3 regions of the Streptomyces boninensis genome follow, and region 1 is predicted to be linked to each of the others. Evidence: riboswitches for the same ligand, from Rfam matches in the RefSeq annotation. Region 1 holds a riboswitch; each other region holds the start of a gene.
The links. A riboswitch is a leader RNA that binds a small molecule or an ion and turns the genes downstream of it on or off. The one in region 1 is predicted to bind cobalamin.
Positions count from the first base shown of each region.

Region 2: another riboswitch for cobalamin. It lies ahead of ACNNMR_RS29435 (ribonucleoside-diphosphate reductase subunit alpha); the one in region 1 lies ahead of ACNNMR_RS25215 (aspartate aminotransferase family protein).
Region 3: another riboswitch for cobalamin. It lies ahead of ACNNMR_RS40500 (ABC transporter substrate-binding protein); the one in region 1 lies ahead of ACNNMR_RS25215 (aspartate aminotransferase family protein).

Region 1 is NZ_CP183837.1:5,511,894-5,516,642, forward strand. It holds gene ACNNMR_RS25205 (hypothetical protein) at 1-1,042, shown strand, start outside; gene ACNNMR_RS25210 (flagellar hook-length control protein FliK) at 1,039-1,611, shown strand; cobalamin riboswitch at 1,655-1,882, shown strand; gene ACNNMR_RS25215 (aspartate aminotransferase family protein) at 2,066-3,376, shown strand; gene meaB (methylmalonyl Co-A mutase-associated GTPase MeaB) at 3,373-4,362, opposite strand; gene scpA (methylmalonyl-CoA mutase) at 4,382-4,749, opposite strand, start outside.
Region 2 is NZ_CP183837.1:6,409,318-6,414,066, forward strand. It holds gene ACNNMR_RS29430 (ribonucleotide-diphosphate reductase subunit beta) at 1-530, opposite strand, end outside; gene ACNNMR_RS29435 (ribonucleoside-diphosphate reductase subunit alpha) at 530-2,899, opposite strand; cobalamin riboswitch at 3,028-3,168, opposite strand; gene ACNNMR_RS29440 (N-acetyltransferase family protein) at 3,210-3,716, opposite strand; gene mctP (monocarboxylate uptake permease MctP) at 3,750-4,749, opposite strand, start outside.
Region 3 is NZ_CP183837.1:8,991,706-8,996,454, forward strand. It holds gene ACNNMR_RS40495 (FecCD family ABC transporter permease) at 1-978, opposite strand, end outside; gene ACNNMR_RS40500 (ABC transporter substrate-binding protein) at 1,016-2,008, opposite strand; cobalamin riboswitch at 2,071-2,199, opposite strand; gene ACNNMR_RS40505 (methyltransferase) at 2,339-3,388, shown strand; gene ACNNMR_RS40510 (PhzA/PhzB family protein) at 3,418-3,873, opposite strand; gene phzG (phenazine biosynthesis FMN-dependent oxidase PhzG) at 3,903-4,529, opposite strand; gene ACNNMR_RS40520 (PhzF family phenazine biosynthesis protein) at 4,522-4,749, opposite strand, start outside.

The sequences.
Region 1 (4,749 bases):
GGAGGACGGCCGGGTCAAGGACAAGGTCAACGCCCCGTCGGTGGACAACTCCAACACCTTCGGCCAGTCCCTGGCCGTCCTCGGCCTCGCCCGCAGCGGCGGCGTGCCGCAGAACGCGGTCGACTTCCTCATCGACCAGCAGTGCTCGGCGGGCGGCTTCCGCCTCTACCCGTACGCCTTCGGCGGCTCGGCCGTCACCGGCGACTGCGACGCCGAGAACGGCAAGGCGGTCATCGACCCCGACTCGACGGGGATGGCCGTGCATGCACTGATCGCAGCCGCCGATGCCGGAGTGCCGGGGGCGCAGGCGGCCGCCGACAAGGGCGCCAAGTGGCTGCGGCAGAAGCAGGCCGCGAACGGCTCCTTCGGCGGCTCGGGACCGACCGCCGCGGCCAACACCAACAGCACCGGCCTGGCCGGCCAGGCCCTCGCCGCCGCCGGCCACCAGGCCGAGGCGGACAAGGCCGCGGACTGGGTCGCGGGCCACCAGCTCACCGAGGCCAACGGCGGCAAGGCGAAGGCGGAGGCGGGCGCCATCGCGTACAACAACGACTCGCTGACCTCCGCGCAGAGCGACGGCATCGAAGACTTCCAGCGCGACCAGTGGCGCCGGGCCACCCCGCAGGCGCTGCTCGCGCTCGCCCAGGTGCCGCTCGGGAAGATCGGCGAGACCGACCCCGACCCCGGCCCTGGCCCCGGCGACAACGGGGGTACGGGCGACAACGGCGGCGCGGGCGACGGCGGTTCCGGCGACAACGGCGGCTCCGGCGGCGGCCCGGACCCGTCCGACTCGGCCACCCCGGGCGACGCAGGCGGCGCGAACCCCAGCGGCCTGCCCCCGTCCGGCCACCCCTCCCCGGCCTCCGTCGGCGGCGGAACGGGCGGCTCGACCGGCGGCTCCGGCTCCGGCGGCGGCCTCGCCGCCACGGGCGCCGCGGTCCTGCCGTGGGCGGCGGGCTCCGCGCTGCTGATCGGCGGCGGCTATGTGACCTATCGGACGGCGAACCGGCGCAAGGCCGGAACGGAAGGAACTCAGGCGTGAAGTTCACCAAGCTGAAGCGAAAGCAAAGACCCGCCCCCCGTACGGCACGAGCCCTGCGCGCGGCGGCGCTCGCCCTGGCGCTGGTCGGCACCTCGGCGGCCGTCGGCGTCGCCACCGACGTCGCCGCGCCGGCCAAGGCGTACGCCATCGACCCCAGCAAGGGCACGCCCGGCTACTGCCCGGACGCGGACGGCGTCACCGTCATCATCGACTTCCAGGAGCTCGGCGGGGACACCATCATCCGCTGCGCCCCAGGCGACCAGGCCACCGGCCTCACCGCGCTGAAGAACGCGGGCATCCAGATCCAGGGCACCGACCGCTGGGGCGAGGCCTTCATCTGCCGCATCGAAGGCAAGCCCGGCGCGGACACCGAGCCCTGCCGCGACACCCCGCCGGCCTCCGCGTACTGGTCGTACTGGCACGCGCCGAACGCCGGCACCTGGACGTACAGCCAGTACGGCGTGATGAACCGTAAGCCGCCGCTGGGCTCCTTCGAGGGCTGGTCCTTCTCCAAGGACAAGACCGCGGAGACCAACCCGCCGCCGCGCATCGAGCCGACGCGTCCATAAGGCAATCGCGAACACCCGGGCCTCCCTTGGGCACCCGCCCCGTAGACTGGCCTATGCAGCTGGTTCTATCCCGTCTGCCAGGCGGGGTGTCGTAAGAGGGAACCCGGTGGGAATCCGGGACTGCCCCGCAGCGGTGAGCGGGAACGACCGCCGTCATTGAGCACTGGCCCCGCAGCTCGGGGGCCGGGAAGCGACGGCCAGTAGGAGACCTGCACGTATGTGCAGGTCACGCCCGCGAGTCCGAAGACCTGCCCGTTGCCCGTGCGTGCAGCCACGCGCGGCTTTCCCGGTGACCCCGAGGGCGGGTCGGCGCGATCTTCCGGGCTGGCGGGGCACCGTCGGCCCGTCGTTCTGCCTGCATTTCTTCAGGTCACACGGTCAAGTACGGCCTAACCAATGGCCGGATCAACGGCATAGCACCCTATGCCGCAGCGACGACCTGAGGAGCCTCCCCATGGCCACGGACATCACCTTCTGGGAGCACGCCGACCGCCATCTGGTGCGGTACGGCCCGGACTTCACGCCCCGCATCATCGAGAGCGCCCGCGGCGCCTACGTCCACGACAGCGACGGCGCCGCCATCCTCGACTTCACCTCCGGCCAGATGAGCGCGGTGCTGGGGCATGCGCACCCGGACATTGTGCGCGCGGTCTCGCAGTCGGTGGCCACGCTCGACCACCTCTACAGCGGGATGCTGAGCCGCCCGGTCGTGGACCTCGCCACACGGCTGGCGGGTACGCTGCCCGCGCCCTTGACCAAGACGCTGCTGCTGACCACCGGCGCGGAGGCCAACGAGGCGGCCCTGAAGATGGCGAAGCTGGCCACCGGCAAGTACGAGGTCGTCTCCTTCGATCGCTCCTGGCACGGCATGACCGCCGCCGCCTCCGCGGCCACCTTCTCCGCCGGCCGCCGCGGTTACGGCCCGCCCGTCCCCGGGAACCTCACCCTCCCGACCCCCAACGCCTACCGCTCGCCCTTCCGCCGCCCCGACGGCTCGTACGACTGGGAGGCCGAGCTGGACTACGGCATGGCGCTGGTGGACCAGCAGTCGACGGGTGCGCTCGCGGCCTGCCTGATCGAGCCGATCCTGTCGTCGGGCGGCATCATCGACCTGCCGCCCGGCTATCTCGCCCGCCTGAAGGAGTTGTGCGCGGCCCGCGGCATGCTGCTCATCCTCGATGAGGCCCAGACCGGGCTCGGCCGCACCGGGCACATGTACGCCTTCGAGCGCGACGGCATCACGCCCGACATCCTCACCCTCTCCAAGACCCTCGGCGCCGGGCTCCCGGCCGCCGCGGTGATCACCAGCGACGAGATCGAGCAGACCTGCCGGGACCGCGGCTACCTGTTCTTCACCACCCACGCCTCCGACCCGCTGGCGGCGACGGTCGCGCTGACGGTCCTAGACGTGATCGAGCGGGACGACCTCGTGAACCGGTCGGCGCACCTGGGCAAGCAGCTCACCGAGCGGCTCGGCGGCCTGCGGGACGCGTACGACGTCGTGGGCGATGTCCGCGGCCGTGGCCTCCTGCAGGGCCTGGAGCTGGTGCAGGACAAGGTGACCAAGGCGCCGGCCGACGCGCTCGGCCAGGCGGTCACGGCGGCCTGCCTGGAGCGGGGACTGCACCTCAACATCGTTCAACTGCAGGGCATGGGCGGCATCTTCCGTATCGCCCCGCCGCTGACCACGACCGACGACGAGCTGCACGCCGGCATCGACATCCTGGAGGCGTCGATCGAGGCGGTGCTCGCCGGCAGGACCTAGCCCGGTGGCCGCGGCCCGCCGCCGAATGCTTCGAGGATGCGTTCGGCGGCCTGGGTCGCCGTCATCTCGCCGTCCCGCACCTGGCGTTCCAGCCCGGGCGCCAGGGACCGGACCGACGAGTCCGCGTGCAGCCGGCCGAGCAGCTCGTCCCGCACCATCGTCCACGTCCAGTCCACCTGCTGGTCGCGGCGGCGGGTGGCGAGGCGGCCGGTGGAGTCCAGCAGTGTGCGGTGCTGTTCGAGGCGTTCCCACACCGCGTCCAGGCCGGTGGACTCGCGGGCGCTGCAGCTCAGGACCGGTGGGGTCCAGAAGGCGTCCTTGCCGTACATCAGCCGCAGCGCGCCCGCGAGTTCACGGGCGGCCCCACGCGCGTCGCGCTCGTGCGGGCCGTCCGCCTTGTTCACGGCGATCACGTCCGCGAGCTCCAGCACGCCCTTCTTGATGCCCTGCAGCTGGTCGCCGGTGCGGGCGAGGGTGAGCAGCAGGAAGGAGTCCACCATGTTCGCCACGGCCGTCTCCGACTGGCCGACGCCGACGGTCTCCACCAGCACCACGTCGTAGCCCGCGGCCTCCATCACCACGATCGACTCGCGGGTGGCCTTTGCGACGCCGCCGAGCGTGCCGGAGGTGGGGGAGGGGCGGACGAACGCGGCCGGGTCGACGGCCAGACGCTCCATGCGGGTCTTGTCGCCGAGGATGGAGCCGCCGGTGCGGCTGGACGACGGGTCCACGGCGAGCACCGCCACCCGGTGCCCGGCCCCGGTCAGCTGCGTACCGAAGGCGTCGATGAACGTCGACTTGCCGACGCCGGGCACCCCGCTGATCCCAAGTCGCCGGGAGCGGCCGCTGTGCGGCAGCAGCTCGGTCAGCAACTGCTGCGCGAGCGCCCGGTGCTGCGGGCGGGTGGACTCCACCAGCGTGATGGCGCGGGCGATGACCGACCGTTTGCCGTCCAGGACGCCCTTGACGTACGCGTCGAGATCCATGGCCACCGGCGCTACCCGCTCACCGGGCGTGGCCGAGCGCGGCCGCGAGCCGGGCGACCAGGTCGCCGGCGGCGTCCGGGATCACCGTGCCGGGCGGGAACACAGCCGCCGCGCCCATCTCCAGCAGCGTCGGCACGTCCTGCGGCGGAATCACCCCACCCACGACGATCATGATGTCCTCGCGCTCCTCCTCGGCCAGCGCCTCCCGCAGCGCCGGCACCAGCGTCAGATGCCCGGCGGCGAGCGAGGACACCCCGACGATGTGCGCGTCCGCCTCGACGGCCTGCCGCGCCACCTCGGCCGGGGTCTGGAACAGCGGGCCGACGTCGACGTCGAAGCCCAGGTCGGCGAAGGCCGTCGCGATCACCTTCTGGCCGCGGTCGTGGC
Region 2 (4,749 bases), 900 kb from region 1:
GCGAAGCAGATGAGATTGAGGAGGAAGCGGCGGCGGTCCTCCTTCGACTCCAGCTGGTCGATGGACTCGACCGAGTCCATCCACTTGAAGCAGAACTGGGCCTTCTCGCGGATCGACGGGATGTTCTCCACGGCCGCGAAGGCCGCGGTGCGCTCGTCCGGGTCGGGGAGGTACGTGTCCAGGAGCGTCAGATAGAACTGGACGTGGACGGCCTCCTCGAAGAGCTGGCGACTCAGATACAGCCGCGCCTCGGGGGAGTTGATGTGCTTGTACAGGGTCAGGACCAGGTTGTTCGCCACGATCGAGTCGCCGGTCGCGAAGAAGGCGACCAGGCGGCCGATCAGGTGCTGCTCGCCGGGGCTCAGCTTGGCGAGGTCGGTGACGTCGGAGTGGAGGTCGACCTCCTCGACCGTCCAGGTGTTCTTGATCGCGTCGCGGTAGCGCTCGTAGAACTCCGGGTAGCGCATCGGGCGGAGGGTGAGCTCGAAGCCGGGGTCGAGCAGGTTCTTTGTCTGGACAGCGGTGGTCATTACTGGCAGGCCTCGCAGGACTCGGGGTTTTCCAGGGAGCAGGCGAGGGCTTCGTCGGACTCGGCCTGCTGGGGGACGGTGGTGGCGCGCGCCGACTGCGCGATGCGGGTCGCCGGGCGGGAGCGCAGGTAGTACGTCGTCTTCAGGCCCGACTGCCAGGCGTACGCGTACATGCTGCTGAGCTTGTTGATCGTCGGCGCCGCCATGAAGAGGTTCAGCGACTGCGCCTGATCCAGGTAGGGCGTACGGGCAGCCGCCAGGTCGATCAGCGCGCGCTGCGGCAGCTCCCACGCGGTGCGGTAGAGGGCTTTTAGGGACTCCGGCAGGCCGCCGAGGTCCTGGACCGAGCCGTTCGCCTCCCGCAGCGCCTCCCGCGTCGCCGCGTCCCAGCGGCCGAGGCGCTTGAGCTCGGCCACCAAGTAGGCGTTGACCTGCAGGAATTCGCCGCTGAGAGTCTCGCGTTTGAAGAGGTTCGAGACCTGCGGCTCGATGCACTCGTAGACGCCGGCGATCGACGCGATCGTCGCCGTGGGGGCGATCGCGAGGAGGAGGGAGTTGCGCAGGCCCGTGTCCGCGACGCGCCCCCGCAGCGCGTCCCAGCGGTCCGGCCAGGTGACTGCCGCGTCCGGGTAGTGGTCCGGGTGCAGGACGCCGCGGGCGGCGCGGGTGCGGTCGTAGGCCGGGTGCGGGCCGTGGCGTTCGGCGAGGTCGCAGCTGGCCTCGTAGGCGGCGAGCATGATGCGCTCGGCGATGCGGGTGGAGAGGGCCTTCGCGGATGGTGAGTCGAAGGGCAGGCCGAGCTTGAAGAAGACGTCCTGCAGGCCCATGATGCCGAGGCCGACCGGGCGCCAGCGCTCGTTGGAGGCGGCGGCCTGGTCCGTGGGGTAGAAGTTGATGTCGACCACGCGGTCGAGGAAGGTGACGGCCGTACGGACCGTGGAGTCCAGTGCCGCCCAGTCCATCTCGCCCGCGTCGGCGTCCAGATGCGCCGCCAGGTTTACGGACCCCAGGTTGCAGACCGCCGTCTCGCCGTCGTCGCTGACCTCGAGGATCTCGGTGCAGAGGTTCGAGGAGTGGATGACGGCGCCCGGCTCCGCGGTCTGGTTGGAGACGCGGTTGGCGGCGTCCTTGAAGGTCATCCAGCCGTTGCCGGTCTGGGCGAGGGTGCGCATCATGCGGCCGTAGAGCTGGCGGGCCGGGAGCTGTCGGTCGTAGCGGCCCTCTTTTTCCGCCTTGCGGTACGCGGCGTCGAACTCCTCGCCGTACAGGTCGACCAGCTCCGGCACCTCGCTCGGGGAGAAGAGCGACCAGACCTCGTCGGCCGCCACCCGGCGCATGAACTCGTCCGGGATCCAGTGGGCGAGGTTGAGGTTGTGGGTGCGGCGGGCGTCCTCGCCGGTGTTGTCGCGGAGCTCCAGGAACTCCTCGATGTCGGCGTGCCAGGGCTCCAGGTAGACGCTGGCGGCGCCCTTGCGGCGGCCGCCCTGGTTCACCGCGGCGACCGAACTGTCCAGCGTGCGCAGGAACGGGACGATGCCGTTGGAGTGGCCGTTGGTGCCGCGGATCAGGGCGCCGCGGGAGCGGATGCGGCTGAACGGGAGGCCGATGCCGCCGGCGTGCTTCGACAGCTTCGCGACCTGGTGGTAGCGCTCGTAGATCGAGTCGAGCTCGTCGAGCGGGGAGTCCAGCAGGTAGCAGGACGACATCTGGGGGTGGCGGGTGCCGGAGTTGAAGAGGGTGGGGGAGGAGGGGAGGTAGTCGAGGCGGCTCATCAGGCCGTAGAGGGCCTCGACCTCGGTGAGGGCGCGGGGTGAGGTGTCCTCGGCGAGGCCGCAGGCGACGCGGAGGAAGAAGTGCTGGGCCGTTTCGGTGATCTGACGCGTGGTCGGGTGCCGGAGGAGGTAGCGGGAGTGGACGGTGCGCAGGCCGAAGTAGCCGAAGCGGTCGTTGCGCGCCTCGTCGATGAGGGAGTCGAGGCGGGCGGCGTGGGTCCGTACGAAATCCGCGGTGGAGTCGGCGATCAGGCCCTCGCGGTGGCCGAGGGCGATGGAGGCGGAGAAGGTCTGCACGCCCTGGCTCGCGGCCTCGTCGGCGATGGCGCGGGTGAGGAGGCGGGCGGCGAGGCGGGAGTACTCCGGCTCGTCGCCGATGAGCCCGGCGGCGGCCTCGGTGGCGAGGTCGCGCAACTCCGCCGCGTCGGAACCCGGATGGCGGCCGCGCAGCGCCGCCGCGGCGACCCGGCCGGGGTCGGTGGCGGGGAGGTCGGCGGTGAGGTCGGTCAGGGTGCGCAGCAGGGCCTCGCCGGCGCGGTCGGCCTCGGCCGGCGCCGCTGAAGCAGGTTCCGCGGGGGCGGAGGGTGCGATGGTCACGGGTGGTGCTCTCCCTCGCTCGGCAGTGGGCCGCGAGGGGTGGGGCGCGACGGGCGGCCTACGGGCATGCCGAAGTCGCGCTTGGCACGCCACATAGGCGTCCGCCGGCCCATTCCACGAGGCCCGGACGTCAGGTGACAGCTGCCGGCAGGTGCTCGGACTCGCGATTTCCGCGCATGCGCGGGCATCGCATACCGTTGCGGGACAGTTCCGGATTCGCACCGGATTCCCCTGCTGCGGCAGCGAGCACGAGCATACATCTTGGGTACGCCAACGCACGCACCCCCCACATGTTGTGTCGGAGTGTCAGCTAGAGGGCGAGCTCGTAGGTCAGCAGTGTGAGGTCGCTCTCGGCGACGGGGCTCCAGTCGCGCTCCGGGGTGCGGACGAACCCCAGCCGTTCGTACAGCCGGTGGGCCGACTTCATGCGTGCCTGGGTGGAGAGCACCAGGCTCCGCGCGCCCTGCTCGCGGGCGCGCTCGATGCAGGCCCGGACCAGGGCCTCACCGATGCCGCGGCCGCGCCCGGCCGGCGCCACGACCAGCATGCGGAACTCGGCGCTGCCCGCGACCCGGAGGTCGGAGTATGCGGTGCCGGGTGCCGCGTACGTGACCGAGCCGAGGATCTCGCCGGACTCCTGCGCCCGCGCGACGAGCAACTCGGCCTTCGCGGCGCGGCTGGCGGAGTCGCGGAGCACGCCGAGGTAGCTGTCGTTCTCGCCGAAGGTGAGCAGGCCGTCGTCGAGAAAGACGCCTGCGACCAAGTCGCCGACCTGGTCGTAGTCGGCAGGAGTGGCGGGAGCGATGGTGATGTCCATGAGCCGAGTCTCCCTGATGGTCATCAGTGCGCGTCAGTGCGCGCCCGACGCGGCCTTCTCCGCCTCCGGTGCGGGCCGGGCCGGGGCAGCCGCCGGGGCATCCGCCGTGTAGTCCTCCGGCGAGGTCTCGTCGATGCCCGCCGGGGCCTTCGCCGCCCGCAGGATGACCGTGCCGACCACCGTGACCACCACGTTCAGCACGAACGCCGTCAGGCCGATGTAGCCGATCTCGCCGATGCCGGGGATCTCGTCCGACGAGCCGCCGAAGTGCTTCTGCGTCGGCGAGGCGACCCCGTACGCCGCGATCGTCCCGTACGCCATGCCGACCGCCCACCCGGCGAGCAGCGCCCAGCGGTGGAACCAGCGCGTGAACAGGCCGCCCACCAGCGCCGGGAAGGTCTGCAGGATCCAGATGCCGCCGAGCAGCTGCATGTTGATCGCCGCGGTCTTGTCCATGCCGAGGACGAAGACCAGGGCGCCGACCTTGACCAGCAGCGAGACCAGCTTGGAGACCTTGGTCTCCTGCTCGGGGGTGGCGTTGGGGCGGATGAAATCCTTGTAGATGTTACGGGTGAAGAGGTTCGCGGCGGCGATCGACATGATCGCCGCGGGGACCAGCGCGCCGATGCCGATGGCCGCGAAGGCCACGCCGGCGAACCAGTCGGGGAACATGTTCTCGAACAGCTGCGGGATCGCCAGCTGGCCGTTCTCCACCTTGATGCCGGCCGCGATGGCCATGAAGCCGAGCAGCGCCAGCAGGCCGAGCATCAGCGAATACAGCGGCAGGATGGTGGTGTTGCGGCGGATCACCTCGCGGCTGCGCGAGGAGAGCGTCGCGGTGATCGAGTGCGGGTACATGAAGAGGGCGAGGGCCGAGCCGAGGGCGAGGGTGGCGTACGTCCAGTGGCCCGGCTCGCTGGGCGCGACCTCGCCGCGGGGCTTGCCGGTGGCCGGGTTGGTGGCGCCGAGGGCGTCGCCCGCCTTGGCGAAGATGTCGTCGAAGCCGCCGAGCTTGATCGGGATGTAGATGATC
Region 3 (4,749 bases), 3.5 Mb from region 1:
CCCGACCGGGATCTCCTCCGGGCTCATCAGCGTCCGCGCCGCCAGGTCGGCGGCGATCAGGAAGGCCGCGCCGAGCAGCGCGGCGGCGGGCAGCGCCCGCCGGTGGTCGGCGCCCACCAGCAGCCGCACCACATGCGGCAGGATCAGGCCTACGAAACCGATCTGGCCGCTGACCGCGACGATCGCCCCGATCATCAGCGCGACCAGGGTGAAGATCGCCGCGCGGAAGCGGTGCACGTCCAGACCGAGGGCGGCGGCGGCCTCCTCGCCCGCCAGCAGCAGGTTCAGCGGGCGGCTGACGCCGAGCAGCACCGCCGTCCCGGCCAGCACTGCCACGGCCGGGATCCACACCATCGTCCAGGTGGTGCCGGCCAGCCCGCCGAGCATCCAGCGCAGCGCCGACTGCGTCTTGTGCGGGTCGTTGGAGGTGACGACGAGGAAGCTGGCCACGGCCGACAGCACCTCGGCCATGGCCACCCCGGCGAGCACCAGCCGCACCGTGGTCATCCGCCCGCCGGAACGGGCCAGGAAGTAGACGGCGATCAGCGCGGCCAGCGCACCGCAGAAGGCCGCCAGCGGCAGCGAGAACATGCCGAAGAACGTCAGGTTCAGCACCAGCACCAGCACGGCCCCGACGGTCGCCCCCGATGACACCCCCAGCAGCATCGGATCGGCGAGCGGATTGCGCACCAGCGCCTGCAGCGCCATCCCCGCCACCGACAGGCCCGCCCCGACCACGGCGCACATCAGCACCCGCGGCAGCCGTACGTCGACGACGATCGTCTCCCGCACCGGCGTCCACGCCGGGTCGGCCAGCGCCGGATGGATCCGGTGCAGCAGGATGCGCCAGACCTCACCGGCGGGCAGCCCGGTCGTGCCGACCATCAGGCCCGCGGTGGCCGCCACGACGACGAGGCCGCCGAGCGCGGCCAGCACGACGGCGTACGGCAGGACCCGGCGGCGCGGCCCCGCGGGCACCGGACGGACCTCCGCGGCCACCGGCGCCTGCGTCGCCTCACTCACCGTCGAAGCGCCCGGGATGCAGCTGCCGGGCGAGCGACTCCACGCCTGCCGGGGCGCGCACGCCCAGCAGCGTCGAGGACAGCGGCAGCACGGCGAAGCGCTTGTGCTTGATGGCCGGTACGTCCTTGAGCGCCGGGTTCGCCAGCAGGAACTTCTTCTTGTCGGCGACCGGCTGATCCCCGTAGTCGTAGATCACAATGACCTCGGGCGCCCGCTCGGCGACCTGCTCGAACGACACATCGCCGAAGGACTTGTCCAGGTCGGCGAAGAGATTCACGCCGCCCGCCCGCTTGATCATGTCGTTGCCGACCCCGGCGCCGCCCGCCGTAAAGGCGGTCTTGTCGCCGCTGTCGTAGACGAAGACGCGCGTCGGCTTCACCCCGTCGACCTTCGCCGCCACCGACTTCAGGGTGCCGTTCAGCTTCTTCAGCTCCCGCTCGCCCCGCTCCCGTACGCCGAAGACCTCGGCGACCTCGCGGATCTCCTTCGCCATGGTGGTCATCGTCACCGGTCCGTCGGCGCAGTCCTCGATATTGAGGCGGCTGGCGATGCCCGCCTTCTTCAGGGCCGCGCGGGAGCGGCCGTCCTCGTGGAAGGCGGAGTTGAAACCGCCGTAGACGAAGTCGGGTTCCGCCGCCAGCACCGTCTCGTACGACGGATACTCATCGGCCAGCACCTTGATCCCGCGGTACGCGTCCCGGTAACCGGGGAGGATCTTGTCGTCGAGATAGGCCGTGCCGACCATCGACTTCTGCAGCCCGAGGGCCAGCATGATCTCGGTGGTGTGCTGGTTCATGGAGACGGCGCGCTGTGGCGGCCGCTGATAGGTGGTCTTCACCCCGCAGTTGGTCTGCGTGACCGGAAAGCCCTTCGCGGGGGCGCCGGATGCGGTGCCACCCGCAGGGGCGGGGCTTCCGCAGGCGGAGAGCAGCAGGGCGGCGGCCGTCGCGGCCGCCGGCAGGGTGAGCGAGCGTATGCCCGTCATGCGGCAAATGCCTTCCTCCTCTGGGGAAATCCGCCCCAGTTCCAGTGAGGAGGCGACCGCGTGAGTCTCCTGGCTCTCGGGTCGTAGCCGCACCCGGCCTTCCCACCCGCGGCGCGGGCAGTGGCTGTTTCGGGCTGAGCTCGCCGATCACAGTGGCGGGACCGCGCCGGATTCACACCGGCTTCCTCGTTCCGCCGTCGCCTTGTCGCGGGCCACTATACGGCCCGCGGCCACGGCGCGTGCCCCCGGTCACCTGGCGCTCAAGTGGGACGCGATGAGTACCGCGGAAGCTGTGATGCGCACCTCCCGTCACGAGAGAGGAACCCAGCGATGGCAGTCACAGAACCCGGTGGCGCGGCAGCCCCGACGGCGGCCGGCGCCGCGCAGGCGGCGGGCGCGCTGCTCGAACTCGCGAATGGCTATGTGTACTCGGCCGCCCTGAACGCCGCCGCGCGCTTCGGCATCGCCGACCACCTGGTGGCGGGCCCGCGCACGGCGGCCGACCTCGCCGAGGCCGTCGAGGTGCACGCCCCGCACCTCTACCGGCTGCTGCGCTACCTCGCCACCAAGGGCGTCTTCCGCGAGGACGACGAAGGCCGCTTCCACCTCACCACGCTCGCCCAGCCGCTCCGCGCGGATGTGCCGATGTCGCTGCGCGACACCATCATCGTGCACGGGGAGCCCCCCTTCTGGGAGCCGGCGGGCCGCCTGCACGAGGCCGTACGGACCGGCACCACCGCCTTCGAGGTCCAGCACGGCATCCCGTTCTACGACTACGTCGCCGCCCACCCGGACTTCGGCAAGGCCTTCAACGCCAGCATGGCGTCGGTCTCCGAGGCGCTGAGCAATCACGTCGCCGGCGCGGTGGACGTCTCGGAGGCCAAGAGCGTCGTCGACGTGGGCGGCGGGCGCGGCGGCCTGCTGGCCGCGCTGCTGCGGCGCAATCCGCAGCTGACGGGGACCCTGTTCGAGCTGGAGAATGTGCTGGCCGGGCACGTACTCGACGTGCCGGAGCTGGCCGGCCGCTGGCAGACCGAGGCGGGTGACTTCTTCACCTCCGTCCCGGCGGGAGCCGACGTGTACTTCCTCAAGCACGTGCTGGCCAGCTGGCCGGACGAGCAGTGCGTACGGATCCTGCGCACCTGCCGCGAGGCGATGCCCGCGCACGCGCGGCTCGTGGTGGTCAACCCGATGATCCCGGCCGGCAACGACCCGCACCCGGGCAAGACGGTCGACATGCTGATGATGACCGTACTCAACGGGCGGAACCGCACCCGCGCCGAGCACGAGGAGCTGCTCACGGCCGCCGGGTTCGAGGTCGTGCGCTTCGCGGAGCCGTCGCCGCAGGCGGGCGTGCTCGAAGCGGTGCCCGCGACCTGAGCCGCTGGATCCCCTCCCAGCCCGCACCGCTATGCGGGCTGGGAGGGGATCCAGTCCCGCTGGATGCGCGGGGTCGCGATGCCGAGCGACTTCATGTGCTCCAGCGGGTTGCTGTATTCGCGGCTGCTGCTGATGCGGCCGTCGCGCAGCGTGAACCGGAGGATGAAGTGGTTGCGGTAATGGCCCTCCGTATAGCCGGGGAAGCGGATGGTGCCCTCGCCTTCGCACTCGACCCAGATCACCGACGGGTCCTGGGTCTCGTACAGGTGCACATCGGACCACTGCCAGTCGGGCAGCACCTCAAGGGCCAGCTCGCCGTGCCGCTTGAGATTCTCGCGGCCCGATACGACGATGGGCCGGCCGATGTCGGTGTAGAAGAGGGCGGTGGTGCCGTCCTCGGTGTAGAGGGTGTGCCGGCGGAGCCGGCTGTCCCGGTCGGAGCGCAGGTACCGCTCCACGACGTGCCTATTGCGGGCGGGTGACATGGCGGTCGTGCCTCCAGGCGGATCGCGGATTACGGCTGCAGCCTGCTGATCTCCCAGCCGCCGTCGGTGCGGTCGTAGCGCAGCCGCTCGTGCAGCCGGTCGGTGCCGTACTCCCAGAACTCGATGGCGGCCGGTTCGAGCCGGTAGCCGGCGAAGGTGGCAGGCCGCGGCAGCGGCCGCTCCGGCTCGCCCAGCCGCAGCGCCTCCGCCCGCAGCCGCGCGAAGTGGTCGAGGCCGTCCAGGGGCGTGCTCTGCCGGGAGACGGTCGTCATCGGATGCGTGAAGACCGGCCGCGCGTACCAGAGCGACTCCGCCTCGGCGTCGGACAGCCGGACCACCGGCCCGGCCAGGGTGATCTGCTGGCCGGTCTCCCGCCAGTACAGGACGCCGGAGGCCCACGGGTTCTCGGCGAGGTCGCGGCCCTTGCGGCTGTCGGCGTGGGTGATGAACACCAGCCCGGCGTCGGTCACTTTGGTGAAGGCAACGGTGCGCGAGGAGGGGCGGCCGCGCGCATCGGCGGTGGCCAGCGCCATTGCCCGGGGCTCGCGCACCCCGTTGGCCACGGCGGCGTCGAGCCAGGACACCAGCAGCCCCAGCGGCTCCGCCGGGGGGACGAGGAACTCGGGAAAGGCCACCTGGACCGTCGTCTCAGACATGAAGCACCCCTTCGATGGCGGTCACGCCGGGACCCGCGACCGTGACGGACGCGACGTCGTCGCCCGCGCCCTGCACCAGCGCCTCCATGGGGGAGGGGCGGCCGATCTCGACGCCCTGCGTGATCTCTATGCGCTGCCCGTACTCGATCAGGCCGTGCCGGGCGAGATGGATGGCGATGGGCCCGGCGGCGGAGCCGGTGGCCGCGTCCTCGACGACCCC